DNA from 3 places in the Undibacterium sp. RuTC16W genome. Region 1 is predicted to be linked to each of the others. Evidence: predicted binding sites of a transcription regulator. Region 1 holds the regulator's gene; each other region holds the start of a gene.
The links. The regulator LexA, encoded in region 1, represses DNA repair genes until DNA is damaged. The targets are predictions, from matches to a motif close to ACTGTATNNNNATACAGT.

Region 1 (9,925 bases):
GTCTGGTATTGACGACGCTGGTCGTCTTGCCGATACGATTGCGGCTCATCTGCCATTAAAACTTGAGCAGAAGCAGGTTATTTTGGAAATTTTCAGTGTGTCCAAGCGGCTCGAACATTTACTTGGACAATTGGAAGGCGAACTCGATATTCTGCAGGTAGAGAAGCGTATCCGTGGACGAGTCAAGCGTCAGATGGAAAAGTCTCAGCGCGAATATTATTTGAATGAGCAGGTCAAAGCGATTCAAAAAGAGTTGGGTGAGGGCGATGAGGGTGCGGACATCGATGAGCTCGAAAAGAAAATTGTTGCCGCCAAAATGCCCAAAGAGGCACGCGATAAGGCGATGGCTGAGCTGAAAAAACTCAAGATGATGTCTCCTATGTCGGCAGAGGCGACCGTCGTAAGAAATTACATCGATACCATCGTTAATTTACCTTGGAAGAAAAAATCCAAAGTTAATAATGATCTGACCAATGCAGAAAAAGTGTTGGAAGATGATCACTATGGCTTAGATAAGGTCAAAGAACGGATCTTGGAATATCTTGCCGTTCAGCAGCGCGTCGACAAGTTAAAAGCGCCGATCTTGTGCCTGGTCGGTCCCCCGGGTGTTGGTAAGACTTCACTAGGACAGTCGATTGCTCGTGCAACGAATCGCAAGTTTGTGCGTATGGCTTTGGGTGGAGTGCGCGATGAAGCTGAAATCCGTGGCCATCGTCGTACTTACATCGGTTCTATGCCAGGTAAAATTTTGCAGAGTTTGTCTAAGGTTGGCGTACGCAATCCCTTATTCTTGCTGGATGAGGTCGATAAAATGGGGGCTGATTTCCGCGGTGATCCGTCGTCTGCATTGCTGGAGGTTTTGGATCCTGAGCAAAATCATACTTTTTCAGACCATTACATCGAAGTTGACTTCGATTTATCCGATGTAATGTTTGTGGCGACTTCTAATTCGTACAATATTCCGCCCGCTTTGTTAGACCGGATGGAGGTAATACGTCTGTCAGGTTATACGGAAGATGAAAAAACCAGTATTGCTCAGCGTTATCTGTTGCCAAAACAGATTAAGAATAATGGCTTAAAAGACGGCGAGATCAATGTGTCCGAAAGCGCGATTCGCGACATTATTCGTTACTACACCAGAGAAGCTGGCGTGCGCTCCTTGGAACGTGAAGTTTCAAAGATTTGCCGTAAAGTAGTGAAGATGCTTTTATTGAAAAAGAGCGAGAAAAAAGCAACGATCACCTCTAAGAATCTTGATAAGTTCCTTGGTGTCCGTCGCTATGATTTTGGCGTTGCAGTGAAAGAAAATCAAGTGGGGCAGGTCGTTGGCCTGGCATGGACAGAGGTCGGCGGCGATTTGTTAACGATTGAGGCAGTTGCAATGCCCGGAAAAGGCGGCGTAATACGTACAGGCACTTTGGGTGATGTCATGAAGGAGTCAATTGAAGCCGCTCGTACAGTAGTTCGTAGTCGTGCTAAGCGCTTAGGTATCAAGAATGATGTTTTTGAAAAAAGTGACATTCACATTCATGTACCAGAGGGGGCAACTCCTAAGGATGGCCCTTCAGCCGGTATTGCGATGACGACGGCACTGGTTTCTGTTTTTACCGGTATCCCTGTTCGTGCTGATGTTGCGATGACTGGCGAAATTACTTTGCGCGGCGAAGTTTTACCTATCGGAGGATTGAAAGAGAAATTGTTGGCAGCTCACCGCGGTGGTATTAAGACGGTATTGATACCAGAGGAAAATGCCAAAGATTTAGCCGATATTCCTGATAATGTAAAAAATAAATTGGAAATTATTCCTGTGCGCTGGATTGACAAGGTTTTGGAAATTGCACTTGAACGCATGCCGGTTGCGTTAACTGATGAGGAAGTTTTGGTTGCTGCTGCAGCCAAAACAGAAACTGTCAGTGATACGGGCGTCGTAAAACATTGATTGTTTAATCTCCTAGGTTTTACCTCGAAAATAGCCGCTGTTTAAATCAGCGGCTATTTTATTTGCATCGTAATTTAAATCACGATGCTATGGATTTATTTTGGATTTAATCGAGAAATCAAATAATGATTCATATTAAAAAAGACCAATGGTTCAGTGATGTGTATGGAAGGGCTATATATTTAATGGATGTATTGAGACATCCTGAACCGGCTTACTTATCGATGAGCTCCGATGAAAAAGACCGGTTCCGTCAAACTCAGTGCGATGTCGGAGAAGTTATCCGGATACTTGGTGCTCACCTTGATTTTGCCTTAGTTATGAAGTGGGATGGAGTGATAGGCTGGGTTCCTGCTGCTGCAGTTAATATTGATGCAGATATTCATGCCTATATTCCTGTTGAATCTTTAGGCCAAAGTTCTGATGTATTTTTTCAATATTGGTATGCAACGCCTTATATATGGGGCGGTATAACTCGTGCAGGAATTGACTGCTCTGGTTTTACTCAGCGCTATTATTACGATGTTTTGGCTAAGAGCATTCCTAAAAATTCTTATGATCAACGTCGCCTTGGTCGTTCAAAAAAAATATTAGAAGTGGTTAATCATGACCTGATTTTTTGCACAAGAAAAGGTGGCAGAGGTATCCACCACGTTGGCATATATTTTGAGGGTGACGTCTGGCATGCTCATTCTGAGCGGGGTGTTACCTGTCAATCAATGGCTGAATTTCTTGCGAATTATGAAGTACTGCAGGTGGCGGATATAGTTGAAAAATAAAGTCACTATTTTTGATCAACATGCGCAAGCCAGTTGTTTGATTGCGCATGTTTAGAGTCTTGCTAAGTTTGCTTAAGTCCAGGCGCGGACTAAGCCAACGGCCAAACCCTCCAGAGAAAAATCTTCATCCTGTTCAGCAATTTTAATGTTGGGGTAGTCGGGATTCTCAGCGAGTAACTCAATAATGTTACCGTTTTTTTTGTATCGTTTGACAGTCACATCATCGCCCATACGAGCAATAACGATCTGTCCATTTTTTGCCTCACTCGATTTTTTTACAGCGAGTAAATCTCCATCAAAAATACCTGCGTCACGCATAGACATGCCGCGGACTTTGAGTAAATAGTCAGGTATTGCAGAAAATAATGCAGGGTCAACCTGGTAATTTGTGTCTACATGTTCTTGAGCCAGAATGGGTGAGCCAGCGGCTACTCTGCCAACTAAGGGCAGACTAAGTTGCATCAAAGCAGGGTGAGGTAGTGCCATTTGCGTTCCAGAGCTAAATTTTCCTTTGACATTACTCAAAGCAGAGTCAAGCAGACGGATGCCACGGGATGTTCCGGGAGCTATTTCAATAACTCCCTTGCGGGCTAGTGCTTGCAAGTGCTCTTCTGCTGCATTGGTTGAACGGAACCCTAGTTCGTTGGCAATCTCTGCTCTGGTCGGTGGAAAACCGGTATTTCGAATGGCATCTTTAATCAAATTCAGAATCTGTTCTTGGCGGGCAGTAAGTTTGAGCATGTCAGAATTCCAATTGGGTAAAGTTTGACTGGGTTTATAAGCAGCCTGTATTTTTGTACAGTATAAGCGTAAATTTCTGAATAGCCAAAATTTTTTCATTTAGAACCTTGGTCTGATACAGGGAAAGTGCATTGAAAATTAATAATTTTTCTGCGTACGCAATAAGTGCTTGAAACTATTGAGTAAATTCAAAAAGTGCAGTATAGTCATGGGCTTTTCCTCTTCCCGCACTCGTCTTGACGCCGAGGCGGGCTATTTTATTGTCCACAAGGAGAATATATGCGTCATTATGAAATCGTATTTATCGTACATCCTGATCAAAGCGAGCAAGTGCCTGCAATGATCGAGCGTTACAAAGCTTCTGTAGTAGCACGCAGTGGCCAAGTACATCGCGTCGAAGACTGGGGCCGTCGTCAATTGGCTTACATGATTCAAAAACTGGCTAAAGCACATTATGTTTGCATGAACATTGAGTGCGATGCTGAGACTCTGCTCGAGTTGGAAACCGCATTCAAATTCAATGATGCAGTTCTGCGCCACCTCACAGTCAAAATGAAAAAAGCTGAAACAGCACCATCTCCAATGATGAAAGCTGTACAGAAAGAAGATGCTGCTAAAACGCAACGCGTAGAAGCGCCAGCGGCATAGTTGACCTTTAGAGGACGCAACATAAATCAGTGAATCAGCTTAAAGTTGTTGCCAGTATTTTAGAAAAATCGGCGCTGCGCTATACGCCAGCAGGAATTCCGATAGCTTCCGCGGTACTGACGCATACTTCAAAGCAAGAGCAGGCAAATACTCAGCGTGTAGTCGAATTTGAAATTAATGCCATTGCAGCAGGCAATATTTCAAAACGATTTTTGGAGATAGAGCTGGGAGTGGTTATGCAATTCACGGGTTTTTTGTCGCGCAAGAACCGTAACAGCAAAAGTCTCGTATTTCACATCACTGATTTCGAGACGACTTTACTAGATTAGGAGCCAAAAATGGCATTCGGTAAAAAATTTGACAAAAGCAAACTGAAACAAAAGCGTCAGCAACAAAATCCTTTGTTCAAGCGCAAAAAATTCTGCCGCTTCACCGCAGCGCATGTAGCGCAAGTTGACTACAAAGACGTCGACACATTAAAAGATTTCGTGCAAGAAAACGGCAAAATTATGCCAGCACGTTTGACAGGTACTAAAGCACTGTACCAACGTCAAGTTGACACAGCGATCAAACGCGCACGTTATCTCGCGTTGCTGCCGTACACTGATCTGCACACAGCGTAATTGACGACAAGGTACTAGGAGAAAAATATGCAAGTTATTCTGATTGATAAAGTCGTTAATCTCGGCAATCTGGGCGATGTAGTTAAAGTTAAAGACGGTTACGCACGTAACTTCTTGATCCCGCAACGTATGGCTCGTCGTGCAACAGCTGCTGCAATCGCTGAATTCGAAGCGAAACGTGCAGACTTAGAAAAAGCTGCTGCTGAACGTTTGGCTGTAGCGCAAGCTGCTGGTGAAAAACTGTCAGGTTTGACAGTTCAGATCTCGCAAAAATCTGGTGTTGATGGCCGTTTGTTCGGTTCTGTGACTAACTTTGACATCGCTGAAGCTTTGGTAAAACAAGGTTTCGCGGTTGAGAAAGCGCAGATTCGCATGCCACAAGGCCCATTGAAAATTGTTGGCGATCATTCTGTTGCTGTTGCATTGCACACAGACGTCGTTGTTGACGTGACTGTTGCTGTATTGGGCGAACACGCTTAATACGCTTATTTCAGCAGCATAAAAAGCCGGGCTTGCCCGGCTTTTTTACGTTAATAACAGCTTGATGTATGTTCAGTGATTTTTTGATGATGTTTTGCATGCTTGCTCCATCTTTAATGTGTCAAATGCGTATAGTTTGGGTAAGGCGTTTGCTTTGCTTTCTTTGTTTTTGAAGTTGAATAAAAAGGTATAATGCGCGCCATGAAAGCACCTTCCGATCCGCAATTAGATTCCATTCGCGTTCCCCCGCATTCCATCGAGGCAGAGCAGTCTGTGCTTGGGGGGCTGTTATTGGATAATGCCGCCTGGGACCGGATCGCTGACTTCATCCGTGAGGATGACTTCTACCGCTATGATCACCGTATTATTTTTCAGGCGATTGTTAAGCTGATTAATGCGACAAAACCCGCTGACGTCATCACGGTATATGAAGCCTTAACCGGTATCAATAAGGCTGATGATGCCGGTGGCCTGACCTATCTGAACGCATTAGCACAAAATACTCCGTCTGCAGCCAATATTCGTCGTTATGCGGAGATTGTGCGTGACCGTGGCGTCTTGCGTAAATTGATATCTGTCTCGGATGAAATTGCCGGGAATGCGTTTAATCCGCAAGGTAAAGAAGTTAAGCAGATGCTTGATGAAGCTGAGTCCAAGATTTTTGCGATTGCGGAAGAGGGAGCGCGCGGCGCTCAAGGCTTTACGGCGATTCAGCCTTTGTTGACGCAAGTTGTTGAGCGGATTGATGAGTTATATAACCGTGACCATACGAGTGATATTACAGGAGTCCCTACTGGCTTTGCTGATTTGGACCGTATGACCTCAGGATTGCAACCTGGTGATTTGATTATTGTTGCAGGTCGTCCATCGATGGGTAAAACGGCATTTTCTATTAATATCGGTGAGAACGTTGCTATTGAAAGTGGTTTGCCAGTTGCCGTGTTTTCGATGGAAATGGGTGGCGCGCAATTAGCAATGCGTATGCTGGGATCCGTTGGTCGCCTCGATCAACACCGGTTGCGTACGGGACGCTTGGTAGATGAGGATTGGCCGCGCTTAACCCATGCAATTCAAAAAATGAACGATGCGCAGTTATATATTGATGAGACGCCGGCACTGAGTTCTATTGAGTTGCGCGCTCGCTCACGTCGTTTGTCACGTCAATGTGGCAAATTGGGATTGATCATTATCGATTACTTGCAACTGATGTCAGGTAACTCTGGCGGTGAAAACCGGGCAACAGAAATTTCTGAAATATCTCGTAGCTTAAAAGGTCTGGCGAAGGAATTACAGTGTCCTGTTATCGCATTATCCCAGTTGAACCGCTCGCTTGAGCAACGTCCTAATAAACGCCCTGTTATGTCGGATTTGCGCGAATCTGGTGCGATTGAGCAGGATGCAGACGTGATCTTGTTTATTTATCGTGATCAGGTCTACAACCCTGACTCACCTGATAAAGGTACTGCAGAAATTATCATCGGCAAACAGCGTAATGGTCCGATTGGCAGCGTACGCCTGACATTTCTGGGTGAGTACACCAAATTTGATAATTACACCGGATCATTGTCTGTCTATGGCGATAACGAATAATCGACTTTTCGTCGTTAGTTTTAGTAAATTTATTCAATATGAAGCAGCGTCTGAAGTTGCGGGACAAGGTCCTGTAGCTTCGACACAATTTTAGTGTTACTACTTTAGTGAGAAAAAAATGTTTGGACGATTGATGCCCACAGAGGGAAAGTTTTTTGAACTCTTTAATCAGCATGCTGAGTTGTGCGTAAAAGGATCGAAGGAAATGGTTGCTCTGATGACTAATTTTGATGATCTGGAAATCAGGGTTCATGCGATCGAAGCAATTGAAAAGCAAGCAGATACCGTTACCTACAATACAATCGAACTGCTGCATAAGACATTTATTACACCGCTAGATAGAGATGACATTCATAAGCTGATTACTCGCATGGACGATATTCTTGATTTGCTGGAGGATGCTGGTCAGACTATTTCTTTGTATGATATCCGTGAGATTACGCCTGAAGCAAAGCGTCTCGCCGAACTCTGCCTGGCTTGCGCTGAAAAAGTGAGAGATGCTGTAGCGCTGTTACCGAATATGGCGAATTCACGTCAGATGTTATCGATCTGCGAAGAGATTGATCGCCTGGAGTCCGATGCAGATCACGTCATGCGTGCTGCAATGTCCAAGCTGTTCCGTGATGAACCGGATGTGCGCAATCTGATCAAGCTGAAAGCGATTTACGAGATTCTCGAAACCGTCACTGATCGTTGCGAAGATGTTGCTAATATCATTGAAGGTATCATTGTCGAAAACGCATAAATTCAAGCGTGAGGGTGATTGAGCCACCTTCACCTGCCTTGGTTTGTGGCTGTCCCCTGCTTAGCCGACGGGGCAGATAAGTTAATAGATTTAACAAGTACTCGTTCTCTATCGTTCAGAGTTTAGAGAATTGACATGAGAACTTAAAAGAGAAGTGAATTCCATGCAAACCGTCCACATGAGCCTGTACGTTATCGCCTTACTGGTGATCTTGGCTTTGTTATTTGATTTTATGAATGGCTTCCATGATGCCGCTAACGCAATTGCGACAGTGGTATCGACAGGAGTTTTAAAGCCGCAGCAAGCGGTCGCGATGGCAGCGTTTTTTAACGTCATCGCTATTTTGTTTTTTCAGCTGAAAGTCGCCGCCACAATCGGTAAAGGCACAATTGATCCATCTGTTGTTGACCACTATGTGATTTTCGGTGCGTTGGTTGGCGCTATTTTTTGGAACCTGGTTACCTGGTATTTTGGTATTCCATCCTCATCATCACATGCCTTGATCGGCGGTCTGGTCGGTGCTGCCGTAGCCAAAGCGGGTACTGGTGCTCTGGTTTCTAAAGGCTTGTGGACCACGATTACTTTTATTGTGTTATCACCGTTGCTGGGTTTCGTGCTTGGATCGGTCATGATGCTGATTGTGTCATGGCTATTTGTGAAGTCGACGCCATTGAAGGTTGATAAGTGGTTCCGGCGTTTGCAATTAGTGTCCGCTTCAATGTTCAGCCTTGGTCACGGCGGCAACGATGCACAAAAAACTATCGGTATTATCTGGATGTTGCTGGTGTCTGCTGGCTATGTATCTAATAGCGATGCGTTACCCCCAATGTGGGTCGTCATTTCCTGCTATGCATCCATCGGACTGGGTACTCTGTTTGGTGGCTGGCGCATCGTAAAAACCATGGGCCAAAAAATCACTAAATTAAAACCTGTCGGTGGTTTTTGTGCTGAGACTGGTGGTGCTATCACCTTGTTTGTTGCATCCCATTTTGGCATTCCGGTATCAACTACACATACCATCACGGGTGCAATCGTTGGTGTCGGTTCAGCGCAAAAAATGTCTGCCGTCCGCTGGGGGGTTGCCGGCAATATTGTGTGGGCCTGGATTTTGACTATTCCGGCTAGTGCATTTGTCGCGGCAATTGCATGGTGGATAGGGCGGCATATTCTATAATACTCCCTGCTAAATCAATACAAACAAGGTTGATTCCGCACTATTGACAAGGGTCTTTAAAAAATACATGAGGGGAGTATGTTTTCTCATTAAAGCCACATCCATTTAATATGGCGGTGGCTTTTGTATTTTTGGGAGGCGTCATCGCCGGTCCCGGAATCCTAATGTTGTTTGTACTTGCCCGAGGCAAGACCAACTAAGCCTAGTGTATTCATCCTCTGAATCTAAGGCAGCTTGCAAGTCTTCAATTTTCTCCAGTTCATTCTTAACGAATGGCATCCATACACGGTTAATTTCATCGTTTAGTTGCTCCTTGGTTTTTCCAATAGGGCCGATTAAAGGTGTGTTCTCATAGCGTCTGCCCATCTTTGCTCGTACTAGGTCAGCTAAAGCAGGTAATTTTTCTTTGTAAAGTTTTACATGCTGCATTTCATGTTCGAGAATTTCGTTATAAGCGCAGGAATTTTCTGGAAACTCTTTGCCTACATAGACATTAATTGCAGGATGTTCCATGTTTATTTCGATACGTGGAGCAAAACATTCTTGATTACTGTTCTTGTCATCAATGATCGGACCTTCAAAATCGATTTGAATAATACTGTGCCTGGCAGTGAGGCCGAGAATGTAGTCAGTGGAGTAGGTTTTCGTACTCATCGTACGCAATTTTTGGCTGCTAACGTTGTTGTGTACGAGGTAGGGACCTTCAGACTCGGAGACGACGATACTGGTTTGTGGTAATTCTTTGTTACAGCGCCATTCAAAATTGTTTTGGCTCAAGGCAACATTAGTGAGTAGTGCAGAGAGACAAAGGGGCAATATCGACAATAGTTGATTTTTCCTCATTGTTATTCTCCTTCTTCCTGTTCGCCATTTCGATAAGCTGATGGATTGATTTTCTCAGCGCAACATCCTTACGCAAGCCGGTTGAATTTGCTAGAGATACCATGATGTTCGCCTGGCAAATCAGTATGATCAATATAAGTAATTTTTTAACTAGAGGAATATGTTTTTTTAGAGGGCGATATAGATCAACTTAGTTATGAATGCCTCTTTACTCAGCCCGTGGAAGCAGCATTCGAAAAATGTCAGATTACATTTGCTTAAACAAATGCACAAAGCTGCGGCTGACTTCGAGTTTTTCTGTCAGTCCTTTTATCTGTACCAAGTGGCGGCCCCTTAAATCACGGACAACACCTGATATTGCTT
Region 2 (9,925 bases), on a different contig from region 1:
GCAATTTACCTCTGGTCGCCGGTTTGTTTTATGGCATTAAACCGGCTGTAACCGCGATTGTCTTGCAGGCAGCACACAGGATAGGATCGCGCGCCTTGAAGAATAAAATTTTATGGGGTATTGCTGCGACTTCTTTTATTGCGATCTTCGGATTCAACACACCTTTTCCACTGATCATAATTAGTGCGGCACTCATTGGCTATCTGGGTGGGAGATACTTGCCTGATTTTTTTCAGACTGGCGGTGGTCATGCTGCGCCCAGGCAACAATTAGGGTCAGCCCTGATTGACGACAATACGCCAACGCCGCCACACGCCACATTTAGCTGGCTCCGTCTGGCCCAAGTCCTGTTTGCGGGTGCCATTTTATGGCTGCTGCCCATAGGTTTGCTATGGAGTCAATTAGGTTGGGAACATGCTTACACACAAATGGCATGGCTCTTTACCAAGGCTGCATTGCTGACATTTGGCGGCGCCTATGCCGTTTTGCCTTATGTTTATCAAGGAGCAGTAGAACACTATGGCTGGCTTAGCCCTACGCAAATGATGGACGGACTGGCCTTGGGTGAGACGACACCGGGACCACTGATCATGATCGTGGCTTATGTGGGATTCATTGGCGCTTATCTGCAGCAGTTACTGGGACCAGAATCCCCCTTTCTGGCAGGCGTGCTGGGCGCCAGTCTGGTGACCTGGTTCACTTTTTTACCTTCTTTTATTTTCATTCTGGCTGGTGGTCCGTTAATCGAGTCAACCCACAATGACTTAAAACTCACGGCGCCGTTAACCGCAATTACAGCAGCGGTAGTTGGTGTGATCTTAAATCTAGCAATATTTTTCGGTTATCACGTGCTTTGGCCAAAAGGAATCCAAGGCGCTTTTGACTGGATTGCAGCACTCATTGCTTTAGCGGCGGCGATTGCTCTCTTTAAATATAAGCAAAACGTTATTCATGTCATTACAGCCTGCGCCCTGCTGGGCTTACTGATCCGCTATGTTATTTAAGCCGGATTTGCCATCAGACCGCGATCACTTCGTAGAAACGCAGATGGCATGCGGCTCTCGAATATTAAGGGCATTAACTCTCTGTGCACACATTCAGAGAATCGTACAAATTGTCACGTTTTTGTCTCTGACGAGTGATAAACTGCACAATAAGAAGCTTATAAAAATTCAAACTACTTCACCCTTATTTTTGCATTGCGATTTATGCCTGAGCACCGTATCACAGAAGCATCTGACATGATTAATGTCAACGCCATTCCTAACAATGATCCTAATTCCGCCATTCTTTACGGCACCGACGCACCAGAATTAATTCGTCAAGAAACTCTGGCAGATTTGCTGGAGGCGACAGCACACAGATCGCCCGATCAGGTTGCGCTTCAGTTTGCGAATGAGCTTGTTACCTATCGTGAATTAAATGCCAGGGCTGATATTGTCGCCTCACATCTGATCAGTGCAGGTGTAAAACCGGGACATATTCTGGGTTTATGGCTGCCTCGCGGCATCGAACTGCTGGTATTGCAAGCCGGGATCGCAAAGTCAGGCGCGGCATGGCTACCATTTGACATCGATGTCCCCGTTGAGAGGATTGCGGTTTGTCTTGAGGATGCAAAAGCATTTGGCATCCTCACCAGTGATACGCAATCTAGACAACTTAGCGAGCTAAGCTGTGCCGTCTGGACTGATGGTCAATTATCTCAGGCCTCGCCAGCGGGATTGCAGCAACGTTCTAATACCAGCCCCCATGATCCTGCGTATGTAATTTACACCTCAGGATCAACCGGCAAGCCGAAAGGCATCTCGATTACACAAGGCAGCATCTGCCATTTTTTGCGTAGCGAAAATCAGGTGCTTGGCATTACCCAACATGACCGCGTTTATCAGGGATTTTCTGTCGCCTTTGATATGTCGTTTGAAGAAATCTGGATAAGCTATCTGGTTGGCGCAAGCTTATGGATTGCGCCCAAAGAGGTGGCGGTTGATCCGGAAGCGTTACCGCAAGCCCTGATTGATCATCGCGTTACGGTATTGCATGCCGTGCCCACTTTACTAGCCCTGTTTGCCATTGACGTACCTGGCTTGCGGATTATCAATCTCGGCGGTGAGATGTGTCCGGAGAGTCTTGTCGCCAAATGGTCTAACCCTGGCCGACAGATGTTCAATACCTATGGCCCGACTGAAGCAACCGTTTCAGCGAGCTTGGCAATACTACAGGCAAATCAGCCAGTGACGATTGGTCATCCTTTACCCAATTATGGTTTGCTCGTCATTGATGCCGACGTTGAAAAAGGTATCCGGTTATTGCCTCGCGGCGAGACCGGTGAGCTATGTATTTTTGGTCCCGGCGTCTCGAATGGTTATCTGGGCAGACCAGATTTAACTGCCGAAAAATTCATCCATAATCCATGGGCTAAGCAAGATATCGATGCGCGTCTGTATCGCACTGGCGATCTTGCCCGTATCGGTGAAGACGGCTCTGTACAATGTCTGGGACGTGCGGATGATCAGGTGAAAATACGTGGTTTCAGAGTAGAGTTAGGTGAGATTGAAGCCGTGCTGGCGCAACAACCAGGTGTTGGTACAGTCGCCGTTATTCTGCGCTCTGAACAAGGTGTGGATCAGCTAATCGCCTTTATCGTCAGTGAGACTAGCAAAGAGCTCCATAAAGAAATCAGTATTGCGAACTTACGCCATGCGTTGCTGGCAGTCTTGCCATCCTATATGGTGCCGACGCGCTATGAGTTTTTAAACGAGATGCCGCGCCTCACCTCAGGCAAAATCGATAGAAAAACCTTGAAAGCAACGCCCCTTAGCGTAGCGGCCAATTCAGCAGAATCGGATATTCCCGACAATCCAGCCGAGGAAGTTTTATTCGCTGCATTAGCCAAGTTATTTCCGGGCCAAGCGATACGTCGTGAAGCAGATTTCTTCTCTGAACTAGGCGGACATTCTCTGATGGCAGCTCGCCTGGTATCTTTGTTGCGTGCAGATGCCCGCTTTGCTTATTTCAAAATCAGTGACATCTATCAATCAAGACAAATCGGTGCGATTGCAGCCGTCATGCTGGCTGGTGCAATCACGACAAGTAGTACCCATATCGCCTGGACTCAACCATCGGATGTGAAGCGCTGGGTTTGTGGTATCGCGCAGGCTGCGATGATTCCATTCCTGGTTGCAATGCGGATGGTGCAATGGCTGGCACCCTTCTTTGCCTATCACTTCTTTACCGGTGAGCCTGGCGACTCGATTGTGCGTGCGACGCTTTTATCGGTTGCGGCCTTCCTGTTGTTGACCTTGCTGGAATTTGCGATTGCCATCGCAGGTAAATGGCTCATCGCAGGACGCTTAAAACCGGGTCAATATCCGTTATGGGGAGTGACCTATTACCGCTGGTGGCTGGCAGACCGTCTGGTCGAGGCTGCGCCAACGTATATGTTGAGCGGCTCCTCGATGTATGCATGGTGGCTGCGGGCTTTAGGTGCCAAAATCGGCAAGGATGTGAATATCGGCTCCATGACCTTGCGCTCACCGGATTTATTGCAGATTGGTGATGGTGTCAGTATCGGCAACGCCTGTAATTTTGAAAACGCCAGGGTGCAGCATGGTGAGCTTCGCCTGGGTCGAATTACCCTCGCGAATGAAGCCTATGTCGGCTCTTATTCTGTGCTTGAAGGCGGCACATCGCTTGGCGAATTTGCCCATCTTGAAGGGCAGTCAGCACTGAGCGAAGGTCAATCAGTCCCGGCTCACAGAGTCTGGCGCGGCTCACCGGCTGCAGATGCGGGCGCCTTTGATCGTGCATCGCAGCCACCACGTCCTGAGGTCTTAACTCTGCGGTTCTTTAGTGAGGCCGTCTTTTTTATTGTGGGTAGTTTACTCATTACCGCCTTATTTTTCCTGCCAGTATTTCCAAGTTTTATTACGATAGACTGGATCGATAATATCGATGGTTTAGCCTGGTTGCAAAATACGAGCCTCTCGTTTCAACTCGTTAAATATTTCATTCTCGCGTTTCCGGCTACAGCGGTATTGATTGTCTGTACCGCCTTACTGTCCGCGGGTATACGCTGGAGTATTTTGCCTAAATTAAAACCTGGTAGTTATCCCGTACATGGCAATACCTATTGCAGTAAATGGCTGGTGAACCAGATTCAGGAATCCAGTCTGAACGTCTTGCACGGTGTATATGCCACGGTCTATGCGCCTTACTGGTATCGCTTACTTGGCGCAAAGGTCGGGCGTGGCGCTGAAATCTCCACGGCTCTCGGCGTGGTGCCGGATATGCTGACGCTGGGCGATGAGACGTTTATTGCCGATGCTGTGTTGCTGGGTGATGAGGAGATTGATGGCGGCTGGATGAGCATGCAACCGACCATCATTTCCCGACGCAGCTTTGTCGGTAATGGCGCTTACATTCCCGATGGCACGATCCTGCCTGAGAATGTACTGATCGGTGTCCATACCAGTGCGCCAAAAAATAATCAGATGCATGAAGGTGATACTTGGCTGGGTTCCCCGCCCCTGCATTTACCGGCACGTGAGGAGGTAAAAGGCTTCCCTGAAGAACTCACCTTCCACCCCTCCTTTATGCGCAGGCTCGGTCGCGGATTGATTGAAGCATTCAGAATTATTGCGCCGCATGCGATGGTGATTGCCGTTGGTTATACGATCGTATTAGATCTCATGCCGCTGGCTGGTGATGATCGCTGGGACGAAGTCGCTTACTACTTATCGATTGCCGGATTATGGTACGGCATTGGCAGTTTTGCCTTTGTTCTGGTGCTGAAATGGGTCTTCATTTTTCGTTATAAAAAAAGTAGTGCCCCGATGTGGACATCCTTTGTCTGGCTGTCTGAAGGCATTACGAATTTATACGAAGGTATCGCGGTTCCTAACTTCATGCGTTATCTGCGTGGCACGCCTTGGTTGCCACTAGCATTCAGATTACTGGGTTGTAAAATCGGACGCGGTGTTTATCTTGATACGACAGATATTACTGAATTTGATTGTGCCAGCATCGGTGCTTATAGCGAAATTAACGCTCTTTGTTGCCCGCAAACCCATCTATTTGAAGATCGCGTCATGAAGATCGATGAAGTGATCATCGGTGAGCGCGTCTATATGGGGCCGCGGAGTTCGGTGCTTTACAGTGCGGTTGTCGGTGATGATGCGCAGCTTGGTGCTCTGACGCTGGTCATGAAGGGAGAATTCATTCCCGCCAAATCCAGCTGGCGCGGTTGCCCTGCCGCAATCGCGAACTAGCTCATCGCACCAGAGTAATGCCTGGCTCATTACTTCTCACGTCAATACCGGCATCCGTACCGGTATTTTATTTGCCTGAGCACTTGGACGACGCAAGTGCCGCACTCCGATTACACCGGTATGTCGTCATCGCTGTATCTACTGACAGCACGCAAGATCGTACAAAAGCAAGGCAACAAATACGGTCTGCAATCATTACCTTGATTCAACGATGCTATCAAATCGACGTACGCGACATTGAAATTGCGACGTCATCCGGCACAGCTCCCCGACTTCTTTTTTCAGACCATGAAGCTGCTTTATCGATCAGTCATGAAGCAGGATTATCATTAGCGGCAATTTGTCTGGACTCCAGCGTCGGTATCGACTTGCTTCACACCAAGAATTTGGCTAAAGAGTCATTTGAATGGCAAGATATTGCGCGTATTTATCTGGACCCGGATCGCCATCAGATGATACGCAGCCTGACGCCTGAACAACAGCTACTGAGCTTTGCACAAGAATGGACTATGCTGGAGGCCCGCTATAAATGTGCGGGTATGGCATTAAGCGAATGGTCAGATACGGTTGCCGCCGGGCGGCATACTCAGTTACAAGTCATGCCTGCGTACCAGCTTGATTTACCCGAGAATTATTGTGGCAGCATCGCTTTTTCTGCACAGAAAACCGCATTTACAAATAAGGTTTAGGATAGAAGTATTTATAAAAATCCTTTAACCGAGAAATCTAGCACTAAGCCTTTGCCAGCCACGATAAAGTGATTCGCCCAGTATTGCAAAGTGTGGAAAGACGCTACAAAAAAACGATGCTTCAGGCATGCGTTTACATCTCAATAAAACCTAAAGCTTGCCATGAAACTCCTTCGCCTCCTTGCCAGTAGTCTCATCTCAATCATTGCATTGAGTTTGTCGTCCTGCGTCAGTTATGGCCTGAGCAGCGTAAAGGCGGGGCAAACAGAACAAGAAGTTGTACTTGAACTAGGTAAGCCAACACACGTTTATCAAGATGGTGAGCTACACCTATGGGAATACATGCGTGGCAGAATGGCTCAGGCTACTCACATGGCACGCTTTGATCATGACGGGCGACTTATTTCGTATGAACAAGTACTGACTTCACAAAAATTTGCTGATATCAAAATAGGCTTCATGGATAAAAATGCGGTCATCAGGATCATTGGCGCGCCAGAGGAGACAAGCTATTACCCGCGTGTCGCACTTGAAGCCTGGTCTTATCCATATAAGGAAAGCGGCGTCTGGAATTCCTTGATGACTATCTATTTTGATCAGTCAGGGATTGTCAAAAAATTAGAGAATGGACCAGATCCATTATTTGACCCAAGCGAACGCAGACTTCGTTTTTGACAGTCTAGAGATCTCAAAACACGACGAAATACCAGTAAACACTATTTACCTTATCCGGCATTCAGGAAGTTTAGAAATAACCGAATTACCATCTGGCCTTAGAAAAGATAATGAGCCATTTACGGAACAACAAAAGTTCCAGATGACCCGCCTCGATACCGGTAGAAAAATCCATCAAAGGATTGACACGATAGTAGCGTCGGCGGAAATCACGACATACAAAAATCTCACGACTACTCAGGCGCATTAAAAATGAGGTTGGTGCGACTTGCAGGCTAAATTGTCCGTCAAATGAATTGTCAAGGTGTGCCATGTTGAATCATCTCCCAATCAGTAAATGAATAAATCCGATGGATAAGTTTGATGTACGTCTCGCTCAATAACTTATCGACTAAATAAATCTCTTAACTCTTCTGAGCGACAACATTTGCATTACAGCTCGATACCAGACCATTGCAAATGGATGCCACAAAACATACTTTATCACAAAATACTGTATATGCAATCAGTATTTTATTTATTTTCGTATTTCTCTAAGCTATTGAAAAGTAAGCGCTTTAAATATTATACTGAATATATATACAGTATTTATTTGAGCCTCTATGTTTACCGATTCTCCGGATCACATTCATCCTTCTTTATGGCGCGCCTCGCAATTAGCCAGTAGCACGACGCCCTGTATCAACAGCACTTTTCCGAGTTTATCGAGAGAATTACCCGGGGGGGGCTGGCCTCGCGGCTCATTAAATGAACTACTACTCAAGCAGTATGGGAGCGCTGAATTGCGTCTTTTGCAGCCTGGCCTGGCACAGCTCCTCCAATCAGATAAGCGCACCATTGTGCTGATGCAACCACCACATCAGCCGCAGCTGTTAGCCTTACATGCCTACGGAATTCCGCTTAAACAATGCCTCTGGATACGCTGCAAAAAACCGGGAGATGCCTTATGGGCAGCAGAACAGGTCTTACGCAGCGGTAGTTGCGCGGCACTATTAATGTGGCAAACACATATCCGTACTGAGGCTCTGAGACGATTACATCTGGCAGCACAAAGCGGAGATACCGTTTTTTTTATGATGCGGCCCAGCATCTGTGCAGAAATGCCCTCACCGGCACCTTTGCGCTTACATCTCACGCCGGTTATTGATGGCATACAGATTCAATTCCTTAAACGGCGCGGTGTTCAGCGAGAACAGCCCTTGTTATTGGCGCTACCGTCCTTGTTTTCACATTTACCTATTTCGCCTGTTGAGGCACTGAATGAAACCTCTGTGGATCGCACTACATCTGCCTCTGCTGCAGCTAGAAGTATTTCGCCCGAACTGGCGCATTAATTCTGATGAGACTGAAGTCGTGCTGGAGCAAAATCGCCTCAGCTGCGCATCCTCCGGCGCACTAGCAGCAGGCGCTCAGCACGCCATGAAAAAAGCCAGCGTACAAATGCTGCTACCAGACGTCGTGCTTTATACGCGCCAGCCAGTTTTAGAACAGCGATGCCTGGAGCAAGTGGCGATGGCACTACTGCAATACACGCCACAAGTTACCTATGCGACGCATGACTGCCTGCTGATGGAGGTCAGTGCAAGTCTGCGACTGTTTGGCGGCATACTCCGCTTATGCCATCTGATACGACATAGCATGAAGGTCATGGGTATGAGCATCTCTTTGAGTTGTGCTCCAACCGCAATGGGTGCGTGGCTTCTGGCGCGCAGCGGGATAATGGGTAGGCCTCATTTACAAAAAACGTGCTCCTTGAAGCGTGTTTTAAAACTAAAAAAACTTCAACAAAGTCTGGATCAATTACCTGTCGCTCTGCTACCCGAAGCACAGCTCTGGCTGGAATGGTTGCGCGGTATCGCTTGCACTACGCTGGGATCTCTGCAAACGCTGCCTCGCGCCGGACTTAAGCGTCGCTGTGGCGTGCAAATTCTTGATCTCATGGATCGTGCATATGGACACCAGACCGAAGTGTTTGAATGGATCACTGTCCCACCGCAATTCCAGAGCCGCACAGAATTACCGGACAGAATTGAACATGCAGAAATGATTCTGGCGTTCATTCACAGTCTGCTCATACAACTGATGGGCTGGCTGGCAGTCAAGCAACTCGCCGTATCACAAATTGATCTGTACCTCGAACATGAACGCGGTCGTCAGGCAATGGCACCGACGCATCTCAATCTCAAGCTGGCAGAACCCATCTGGCGTGAAGATCATCTGCTCAGACTGTTGAAAGAAAGGCTCGCAACAACCCAGCTTCAGGCACCAGTCATTGTCGTTAGCCTTGCAGCAAGTCAGGTACAGACAAGACAGGTAGCAAATGCCACCCTCTTCCCAGAACCCAAAGCCTATGCAGAAGACCATCACCGTCTGCTGGAACTATTGGTTGCACGACTGGGGGATGATCAGGTATTGCAAGCCGCACTACAAGAGGATCATCGGCCAGAAGTTGCCAATACCTGGGTCTCCGTCGTCCATGCACAAAAGAAAAACACCTTAAAGTCACAGCCCTTGTCGACACGAATACTCAATATATCCAATGTACCCAATCAGGCAGTGCGTCCGGTCTGGTTATTTGAGAAGGCGCTTCCCTTGACGATCCGTCATCACCGGCCATATTACGATGCGCCCTTAAAATTATTATCTGGTGCCGAGCGGATAGAGGCTGGCTGGTGGAACGGGCAACTCGTGACTCGCGATTACTTTATTGCGGAAAACCCTGGTCATATTCGTTACTGGATTTATAGAGAGCGTCTGGGTGAGCAGTCAGACGCTGGTGCCAGCTGGTTTGTGCATGGTTTATTTGGATAAAACATCATGCAGACAACACCTCCGCTCAGCCATGCGCCAATCTATTCCTTGCCTGAGTATGCCGAATTATTTTGCCAATCCAATTTCAGCTTTTTACATGGCGCCTCGCATGCAGAAGAGCTGGCGCAACGGGCTGTACAGCTCACTTATAAGGCGCTGGCGATTACGGACGAATGTTCACTGGCGGGTGTCGTACGCGCCCATGTTGCTGTTAAAGATACCGCACTGCAGTTGCTTATCGGGTCGTACTTTAAGCTCACCGATACGACCAGGTCTGATGCAGACGATGTGGCGGACACGTATATTCCCGCGCCAGCACTGATCGCTCTGGCTCAAAATCGTGAAGGTTACGGCAATTTATCTGAAATCATCACACTGGCACGAACCCGTATTAGCAAAGGTCGCTACCTGATTACAAAGGAGGACTTTAGTCATCCACTGGCAGAATACGCTCACCTGCAAGGTTTGCCCGATTGCGTAATC
Region 3 (9,925 bases), on a different contig from region 1:
GCCGCCTGGACAGCCTCTACTGATTGATCAGGTACGCTGCCTCGTGCATACCGAAGAAGTAACTCGATCATGACTGGCAGGTCAGCCTGATCAATCATGCGATCCGTCACTACATGAAATGAAAGTACTCGCTGTGTGAGAATGGATGAAACCTGGTCGAATATTTCAATCCATTTCTTGACGAATACTTCTGGCTTGACTTCTATAATCAGTGTCCTTCCTGAAAAAAATTCCACGAGGAAATCTGGTGTGTAGGATTTGTCTTTCTCCTCGCCGTAAGTCACAGTGAACGGCTGGTCGATAATGCGTTTTACGCCAGGAGTGAGTAGCATCCTCTGGATGAACCGGCGTTCAAGTTGGCTTTCATATTCGATGACTTCTTTTTGCAGCCAGCCGCAGGACACAAGGCCAACGGTACGATGGGGTGATCGTGTGATTACTTTGCGCTTGGGTTTCATATGCAACACCCACTTGCAAGAGAAAAGGTAATGGATGTTCTTGTAATTAGAAAATGCGATTGCTTACAGAGATCGCAACCAGGATGGGGCGATAGCAGAACGGGTCTGCTAACTAAACTGACGTGCGGCGCGCGCGGATGTATGGTGCCAGCGCGCGCGTGCGCTTCCAGGCGTAGACGGAAGGGTGAGGCTGACGGAGGGAAATACGAACTCTTTTTCATTAGGTTTCTCCTGCGTACAGGCGTGCGAGTACACCGCCCGCTTTTACGCGATCACAAAAATGATAAAAAAGGGGTTGACGCGTACGAATGACGCAGGTAAATTTCAGATGTGAAGTGAAATCTGGGAATCAACCCCCGGAACGAAAGCACCTTGGTTTGGCGACCTTGGTGCTTTTTTTATTTGCTTTAGTTATTTATTTGCTCATATTTAGTCTCTCCTTATGTGGGATTAGTGTTCTGGATTAAGAGTGAGAGTCAACCAGGAGTATTTCTGTTGGAGCTTCCATGCTCGAAAGGTCCGGTTGGGGCTTCAGTCCAAGTGCGACTGCTATCCGATGACTTTCCCCACGTCTTGCCTTGGCTCTACCAGAAAGCACGGCATACACAAGAAACGCATCAAATTCGTGTGCGCGAGCCCAGTCTCCAATGCAGATGCCTTGCTCAAAAAAGCGTTGCTTGACTGCGTCAAGAGCTGTCTGTGAGAGGTTCATGATTTAAATTTGCTTAAATTCAAATGAAATTAGTTTGGTTTTTGTTGAAAAACCTGAAATTATAATTATTAGATTAATGTAAACAAATATTTACGTCAATTAATCTAGGGAAAAATTATCTTTTAAATTAAAAGCCTATGGAAATTACCTTCTATTTTCACAAATAAGCATTTTTAAAAAACTTATTTGATCCTATATATTTTCTATTCAATGTAATTTATGTATTCTAAATGTGTGCTTTATGTATCCTTTTTGTTTACTTATTGTGTACTATTTAGAAATTGAAAAATGTTGAAAGCTTAGAAGATATGAGCACAGTAGAGTTGGGCATGGGAGCAGCACAAAGATTGTTGGAAGAGCGGACTCGTCTAGGGTTAACCCAAAGCACATTAGCAAAAATTGCCAATTTGTCTAGAGTTAGTATTGTAAAATATGAATCAGGAGGGACGCTGCCAAGTTCTGAAGCTCTAATTGCACTAGATCGCAGTGGAATTGACATTCGTTACGTTCTTGTTGGAATCCGTTGCACAGGAAATCGCATTATCCGAGATCGATTTCGCTTTGCATTTGAAGAGGTTGGGCGGCAAGCTCAGGCGAGTAAAGAGGTGCTTACGGACGAGATTCGACTTGAATTAGCCTGGCGTATTTACGACGCATTCGATGCTTTTGAGAAATATAAGCAGGGTTAGTAAGGTATGTGGCGGGATATCAATAACCATCTGAGGAGAAGTTCTTGACGGACAAAAACTATAAATATGATGTCTTTTTAAGCCATAGCGAGGCAGATGCGTCAGTTGTTGGGTTAATAGCTCAAGGTTTGCGCGACGGTGGACTGCGTGTATGGTCCGGTGAGCAGAAGGATGGACAGACAGATCACTTTATTTATGAGAGAAACAACGCCTTGGATCAATCTAGAGTGCTTCTGCTATTTGTTTCTGAGCACGTGTTGGGAAATCAGTGGCACCAGTTTGAGAAGGAAACGTTTAAGTTCCGTGACCCCATACATCAGGAGCGGCGCTTCATTCCAGTACGACTTGAAGATGTTCCATTGCCAGATACTTTACGCCAGTTAGAATATGTTGAGTGGCGAGATGGACAGGCTACCGAGATTTTTGCGCGACTGGTTGCCGTCTGTAGGCCCAGCACACCAAAACCAACTTCGCGTGGTAAGGATGTATCTCGTATTCCGTCGAAGAAGCGCAGTAAATTGAACTCATCCTCTCTCATCAATACAATTGAGTTTGGTCTTCACAATAGAATCGCAGCCTATGGAACAGTTGTTGGCGAAATTTACTTGATCGACATCAATAAGCCGACGGAATTCAAGCTAAAACTCGTAGGGCATGAACGCTGGATCAACAGTTTAGACTTTCATGAGACCAAACAGCTCCTAATGTCCAGCTCGAAGGACTGCACGGTAAGAATTTGGGATCTGACTAGCGAAAAATGCATACGAACGATCTCCGCAGGTATTGAGGCGCTTACTGCAGCGAGATTTGCTGGCGACGCAATAGTAGTGTGCATGCATGACGGAACCATTCAGATTTGGGAGGATCTCGGTAATGAAATGTCAAAGGATCTGCGAGGACATACCGGCGCTGTGCTCTCAGTGCAGGCGTTCGATAGTACCTTGATCTCAGCTGGTGTGGATGGCACGATTCGAGTGTGGAATTTGCGTACTGGCCAATGCACTCGTGTTCTTGAGGGGCACACTGGTGCAGTGCGTTGTCTATCCCTAAACGGGAACGGAACGATGCTCTTGAGTGGCTCAGATGATTGCACAATTCGGTTATGGGATCTTCGCTCTGGTCTATGTCTTAGTATCTTTGATGCACATACTGACAAGGTTCTAAATATTGCTTGGCATTCAGATGAATATGCTTTTGTTTCCAGTGGTGGTGACAGATTTCTTCGTCTGTGGGAGGTCGAAACTGGCAAGCTACTTCGTATTCTAGACGGCAACGATAACGATGCTTGTGGTCTTGCTTTTTTCGGCGATATTCTATTTTCTGGAGACACGGAAAAGTTATTCGAGTGGAATATTCCATCAGAGCTTATCCACAAACGCGGTTTCATTTCGGAAAATCTTGTAAAAGCAGAAGAGCAGGTTCAGTACACCAACGCGAAGGTACTGCTTGTCGGCGATAGTGGCGCGGGTAAGACTGGATTGTCCAAACGGTTGGCACATGAGCAGTGGGAGGCAAGTGCTGCGTCCACTGTAGGGGCGTGGGCGACGCAATGGTCGCTTCCTGCCAAAACACCCGGTGAGCGGGGTGATAGAGAGATCTGGCTTTGGGATTTTGGTGGGCAAGCGGACCAACGACTCATCCATCAACTGTATATGGATGATACAGCACTCGCTATCTTGGTCTTCGATGCTCAGAAAACAAACGTTTTCGAGTCCCTTTCCCAATGGGATCGTGATCTTACACGTTCAACAGATAAGCAATTGGCCAAGCTTTTAGTTGCCGGTAGAATTGATGCTAGCCCCATTCGTGTTAGCAGACAAGACATACAACAGTATGTAAAGGAGCATGGTTTCCTGCAATACCTTGAGACGAGTGCGCTGACTGGGAAAGGATGTACCGAACTCCGGGATGCCATCGTTGAAAGCATCAATTGGGAAGGTATTCCATGGCGATCCTCTCCCATCTTATTTAAACGTCTAAAGGCTGAAATTGTCAGGTTAAAGGATGACGGGCGCGTTCTAATGCGATTTAACGAGCTTCGAGACGCGCTTCGCCTAAGGTTGCAGCCGAATGAAATTAACTTTGCAGATGCGGAGCTTAAAGCGGTATTAAGCCTGCTCTCTGGTCCAGGCGTTGTCCTTGAATTGGAATTTGGTGCATGGGTGCTTTTTCAACCTGAGTTGATCAATGCATACAGTCAAGCAGTAATAGCGACCATGCGTGACGATCCTAGCGAACTCGGTTGCGTCAGCGAGCAAAAAGTGCTTGGCGGTGATTTGGTTTACGGTAGCTTTCAGCGCCTTCCTCTCGAGGACGAGCGCATTGTTCTTCTTGAGATGCATCGTAAACTCCTTCAGCGAGGCTTGTGTGCGAGGGAGCTTACCGAGAAAGATGTTTTTCTTGTCTTTCCAAGCTACTACAAACGCAATAGGCCTGAACTTCTTGGTCACCCGGCTGTACTTGTAAACTATCGGTTTGATGGAGTGGTGGATGAAATTTACTCTACTTTAGTCGTTCGGCTAAATCATACGCACGAGTTCAAACGCGCTCAATTATGGCAAGATGCAGCTGAATTTGCTACAAAGAGTGGGAAAAAAATTGGTGTGAAGCTGACTAGGCAAATTGCCTCTGCCGCAGCTTCAATTGAAGTTTACAGTTCCCCAGACACGCTGTTAGGCGAAAAAATAATTTTTGTTAAGTATGTCCATGACCATTTGCTTCAGCGAGGTGCGCGTGTAACTCGGCGACGCCATTATGTCTGTCAGGACTGCTCGAACCCGATCGCAGACGTAGATGCCGCAGAAAAGCGGAAAAACAGCGGCAAACAAGATATCGGGTGTCCAATGTGTGACGCCCGTGTTCTGTTAGTCGATGAACTGGAGAAGCTATATACATCGCCGGAATATCAACGGACAGTGCGTCGTTTGGAGGGCGTGGCTAATGAAGAGCTAGACAACGAGAGCAAAGAACGAGTGCTTGTAGGTGAAGTTATCTCGAAAGTGGCACTTTCTCGCCAAATATCAAGAGAGAAAACCGTTAGTGACCATGGGATCGATATGGAGATTGAGTTCAAAAATGATGACGGAACGGCTTCCGGGCAACTTTTGTTCCTGCAATTGAAGTCGGGGGATTCGTATGTCAGGACGACTGTCGACGGAAAAGAATTATTTTCCATAAAAAAGGAAAGGCATTCGAAGTATTGGGCTGATCAAATCGCTCCAGTCATGCTTGTCGTCAGGAGCTCAAGCGGAGAAATTCGATGGATGGAAATTCGCGATTATATTCGCAAAAAATCTACAAAAAATAAGCCTGTCAAACAAATTGAGTTCAATGGTGAACGTTTTGATACAGAAAGCATTTTAAAGTGGCGAGAAAGTTTATTTAAAAAAGCAAGTGAACTAGAATTTTCGACAAGATGATTTCGAGCCGTTTTTTTTAGTAGTCGTATTCAATAGATCATTACTTTTATTGCTTATGGTCATTCCTGACTCTTGCCCTTTACTAAAAATGACAACCGAACTCTCCATCCTTGTGGGCACTGTAACAGGCGCGCTTGCCGCGTATATCACTGCCAAGGTTACTACAAATACGCAGCTGAACATTGCACGCGGTAACGCCGACAAGGACATTACCCTGCAAAGGGATCGCCTAAAACATGATCACTTCACGAATGAGCTTTCGGTCGAAAGAGCGAAACTAGACGCTTTACATCGAATACTTTCCCGAATCGAACTGGAGAATTCACAAACGATGAGTTACATCCAGTCTGTTTCGAATCTTGGTGTTGAGGACTTCCGATCTCGCTATCTTGAAAATTGCGAGCGTTTACATGAAGCCATGGCAATTGCAGACATCCATTACCCGGAGATGAGTGAGAAGGTTTGCGAGATATATGGACAATCAAACATTTTTTGGGGCAACCAAGAAAATCTTCTCCGCACTGACATCAAGGCGAATGAATTTGGCTGGCAGACGTTACTTTCAAAGGTCTTAGAAGCAAGTCAGGCAATCTCTACCAGAGCGAGGCACCTTAAGTTTGAGATAGCTCATCGCGCAAAAGAGCTTTCAGGAAACATTGCAATTCCTTAAAGTAGTCCTGTACAACATCTTAGTAATTGGGATTACTTATATAGATCAATAGCACTGTGTCACCATAAGACATGAATGTGCTGGAGCTCAATCAACATCTCAGCAACCGACTTCATATTGGGAAGCGGTACTTCCAATCAACAGTTCAAAATTAGATGAAAAAAATTCAAAGTTAAATGAAAATCGACATTAGATGAACAAAATTCAGAGTTAAATGAAAATCGACAGAAAATGAACAGTTGAAGCAACGTGCATGAATCATAGTTACCATGTTGGTTTGAAGAATTTAAAAAACGTGCTTGCATAAATCACTGATTTTTTATACAGTATAGTCAGATTAAATAAAAACGAGAATTTCACTGTTCTCAGTTAGTAAAATTAAGTAACCAACAACTAAGCGTAACAATAACCAAGCGCACTATTTCCGAAAGAAATCATGGACGACAAAAAATCCGATTCCAGCTCTGACAAAAGCAAAGCATTGGCTGCCGCTCTGGCGCAGATTGAAAAGCAATTTGGTAAAGGCTCCGTTATGCGGATGGCCGATGGCGAGGTTGTAGAAGAGGTTCAGGTTGTATCGACAGGGTCTTTGGGTCTGGACGTTGCTCTTGGTGTCGGTGGTCTGCCACGTGGTCGTGTTGTTGAAATCTACGGACCTGAATCCTCAGGCAAGACAACCCTGACGCTGCAAGCTATTGCAGAGATGCAGAAATTAGGTGGTACTTGTGCATTTATCGATGCAGAACATGCGCTGGACGTGGGTTATGCACAGAAGCTTGGTGTTAATTTGTCTGAACTGTTGATTTCTCAGCCTGATACAGGCGAACAGGCTCTGGAAATTACGGATGCCCTGGTTCGCTCCGGCAGCGTCGATCTTGTCGTTATCGACTCCGTCGCGGCATTGACGCCACGCGCCGAGATTGAAGGCGATATGGGTGACTCACTTCCTGGTTTGCAGGCACGTCTGATGTCGCAGGCTTTGCGTAAATTGACTGGTAGTATCAAGCGTACCAATACCTTGGTTATTTTTATTAACCAGATCCGTATGAAGATCGGCGTGATGTTTGGTAGCCCAGAGACAACTACTGGTGGTAACGCACTGAAATTTTATGCATCGGTTCGCCTGGATATTCGCCGTACCGGCTCAATCAAGTCGGGTGATGAAGTCATTGGTAATGAAACAAAAGTGAAAGTTGTGAAAAACAAGGTGGCGCCGCCGTTCAGGGAGGCGCATTTCGACATCATGTATGGCGAAGGAACCTCACGTGAAGGCGAGATCTTGGATTTGGCCGCAGAAGCCAAGATCATTGAGAAAGCTGGTGCTTGGTATAGCTACAACGGTGAGCGTATTGGTCAGGGTAAAGACAATGCCCGGACTTATTTGAAAGAGCGCCCAGAATTATCGCGAGAAATTGAAAATAAAGTTCGTGCGCATTTGAACGTGCCTTTATTGCCACCTGTCACCGAGTAAGTGCAACGTAGTATTTAGTTGGGTTCGACGGCGTTGTTCGTTATGCTTGGCTAATTTCATCCATACTTTGTGATACCTACATTGAACGCCGGATCCGCATTTCAAAGAATGTGCCGGCGTTTTTTTATTGAGCTTATGATTTTATGCCTAGACCGCAAATTAGCTTAAAAGCACGCGCTCTCCGGTACTTGTCTATGCGTGAACATAGCCGTATCGAGCTGGCGCGTAAGCTGCAACGTTATGCACAAGATGGTGATGATGTGTCGGCTTTATTGGATGTATTAGAAGCGGCTAAATATTTATCTGCTGAGCGTTTCTCTGATTCTCTGGTGAACCGGAGGATTGCCCGCTTTGGTAATCAGCGTATTTTGGCTGAGTTGCAAAGTCATCAGTTGGACAGCCAGGAAATATCTCGCATTAAGGCCGAGATAAGTCTTACAGAGTCGGACCGGGCGATAGAGGTATTGCACAGAAAATTTCCATGTACAGCGGTGGATCATATAGACAGGGCGAAGCAAGCGAGGTTTTTGCAACAACGTGGATTTTCGCAAAAGGCAATTCAATTAGCGATGAGAGCACCCAGAGAGAATGACTTTGATAACGACGAGCTAAGTTAAGTAAAAACATATCGAAATCATGATCAAATTATCCATAGATATGTAGCTCGTCGATACAAATAATTCGTGAATCTGGTGGGTAAACATCTAGGTAAACGAGGATTGCTTGAGCACTTGTGCTACACTTCTGTGGTTTTTTGCAGGGCCGCAGGAGCGGCTGTTATCGTAGAAGCTGCGGTAACGACACGCAATTGTGGCTCTTTATTCTGAAATAGCCGCCAGCAGGCATTATGCCCTTACCATCAACAACTATCGGACGTGCGCTGAAGCATACGCGTTCAATCCAGATCGACGCGTTCGCTCGTGACGACGGATTGTGGGATCTCGACGCCCACATCACCGATACCAAGACTCGTGACATCAAACTCGCTTCAGGCGTTCGCCCTGTTGGCTCTGCCCTGCACGATCTTAGCCTGCGCATCACTATCGATACTGATTTAACGATTGTTGATGCCGTTGCTGTTTCAGATGCTGTTCCTTATCCCGGGTTTTGCAACACCATTGGTCCTGACTATAAGAAATTGATTGGACTCAATTTGTTTCGGCAATTTCGTCAGGGCGTCAAAGAGCGCTTGTCCGGCATTCACGGATGTACCCATATTACAGAGCTGGCACAAATTCTACCGACGGCAGCAGTGCAAGCATTTGCTGGCGATGTGATTGACACCAGAGATGGCGCCAGTGCGTCAGAGCAAACACAACAACCGTTTCAACTTAATCGTTGCCATGCGCTGCGCCTGGATGGGCCAGCGGTTGCGCAGTATTACCCGCGTTGGTCGACAGCTTTTAGTTTGCCGACCGACGCAAAATCATCCAGCTAGTTCGTTTTTGTTGTTTTACTTATTAACTAATACCTCAGTGTCTGAAGGGAAGTCGTATGAAAATCCATGAGTATCAGGGTAAAGAAATCCTCCGCAAATTTGGAGTAACTGTACCGCGCGGTATCCCATGTTTAACCGTTGATGAAGCAGTGAAAGCGGCTGAAACTTTGGGCGGTCCGGTTTGGGTCGTAAAAGCGCAAATCCACGCAGGTGGTCGCGGTAAAGGTGGTGGCGTGAAAGTCGCTAAATCCCTGGAACAAGTGCGTGAATACGCTGACGCGATTCTGGGCATGCAACTGGTCACGCATCAGACCAGTGCTGAAGGTCAAAAGGTTCGTCGCCTGTTGATCGAAGAAGGCGCAGACATCAAAAAAGAACTGTATGTCAGTATGGTCACTGACCGTATCAGCCAGCGCGTGGTCTTGATGGCCTCCAGCGAAGGCGGTATGGATATTGAAGAAGTGGCAGAAAAATATCCAGAACTGATCCACAACCTGGCAATCGACCCGACTGCTGGCTTGCAAGATGCTGAAGCGGATGACATCTCCCGCAAAATCGGTGTGCCTGAAGAATCCATCGCTGATGCGCGCGTACAGTTGCAAGGTTTGTACAAAGCCTTCATGGAAACTGACTGCTCCCTGGCTGAGATCAATCCTTTGATCCTGACTGGTTCCGGCAAAGTCATCGCACTGGATGCAAAATTCAACTTCGACGCGAATGCTCTGTTCCGTCAACCAGAAATCGTGGCTTACCGCGATCTGGATGAAGAGGATCCAGCTGAAATCGAAGCCTCCAAATTTGACCTGGCTTACATCTCCCTCGACGGCAATATCGGTTGCCTGGTTAACGGTGCTGGTCTGGCGATGGCAACGATGGATACCATCAAACTGTTCGGCGGCGAACCAGCCAACTTCCTGGACGTAGGTGGTGGCGCGACGGCAGAAAAAGTCACTGAAGCCTTCAAGATCATGTTGAAAAACCCAGGCCTGAAAGCCATCCTGGTCAACATTTTCGGCGGCATCATGCGTTGTGACGTGATCGCTGAAGGCGTGATCACTGCATCCAAGG

Region 2: a site for LexA is predicted at 7,200-7,217, ahead of imuA (translesion DNA synthesis-associated protein ImuA). Genes of this name have one in related genera too.
Region 3: a site for LexA is predicted at 6,259-6,276, ahead of recA (recombinase RecA). Genes of this name have one in related genera too.

The regions. Positions count from the first base shown of each region.
Region 1 covers NZ_JBMPPE010000004.1:246,638-256,562, forward strand. The annotation lists gene lon (endopeptidase La) at 1-1,939, shown strand, start outside; gene ACO0K4_RS10025 (NlpC/P60 family protein) at 2,065-2,718, shown strand; gene lexA (transcriptional repressor LexA) at 2,791-3,459, opposite strand; gene rpsF (30S ribosomal protein S6) at 3,739-4,107, shown strand; gene priB (primosomal replication protein N) at 4,137-4,436, shown strand; gene rpsR (30S ribosomal protein S18) at 4,446-4,730, shown strand; gene rplI (50S ribosomal protein L9) at 4,758-5,210, shown strand; gene ACO0K4_RS10055 (replicative DNA helicase) at 5,412-6,800, shown strand; gene ACO0K4_RS10060 (DUF47 domain-containing protein) at 6,919-7,545, shown strand; gene ACO0K4_RS10065 (inorganic phosphate transporter) at 7,709-8,719, shown strand; gene ACO0K4_RS10070 (hypothetical protein) at 8,861-9,562, opposite strand; gene ACO0K4_RS10075 (LytR/AlgR family response regulator transcription factor) at 9,810-9,925, opposite strand, start outside.
Region 2 covers NZ_JBMPPE010000005.1:104,686-114,610, reverse strand. The annotation lists gene chrA (chromate efflux transporter) at 1-1,004, shown strand, start outside; gene ACO0K4_RS11330 (Pls/PosA family non-ribosomal peptide synthetase) at 1,242-5,267, shown strand; gene ACO0K4_RS11325 (4'-phosphopantetheinyl transferase family protein) at 5,285-5,956, shown strand; gene ACO0K4_RS11320 (hypothetical protein) at 6,119-6,631, shown strand; gene ACO0K4_RS11315 (hypothetical protein) at 6,717-6,944, opposite strand; gene imuA (translesion DNA synthesis-associated protein ImuA) at 7,234-7,965, shown strand; gene ACO0K4_RS11305 (Y-family DNA polymerase) at 7,892-9,442, shown strand; gene ACO0K4_RS11300 (error-prone DNA polymerase) at 9,449-9,925, shown strand, end outside.
Region 3 covers NZ_JBMPPE010000008.1:85,530-95,454, reverse strand. The annotation lists gene ACO0K4_RS15620 (Tn7 transposase TnsA N-terminal domain-containing protein) at 1-458, opposite strand, end outside; gene ACO0K4_RS15615 (DNA-binding protein) at 922-1,170, opposite strand; gene ACO0K4_RS15610 (helix-turn-helix domain-containing protein) at 1,452-1,859, shown strand; gene ACO0K4_RS15605 (DUF4365 domain-containing protein) at 1,904-5,278, shown strand; gene ACO0K4_RS15600 (hypothetical protein) at 5,367-5,948, shown strand; gene recA (recombinase RecA) at 6,385-7,419, shown strand; gene recX (recombination regulator RecX) at 7,563-8,036, shown strand; gene ACO0K4_RS15585 (DUF2889 domain-containing protein) at 8,267-8,857, shown strand; gene sucC (ADP-forming succinate--CoA ligase subunit beta) at 8,899-9,925, shown strand, end outside.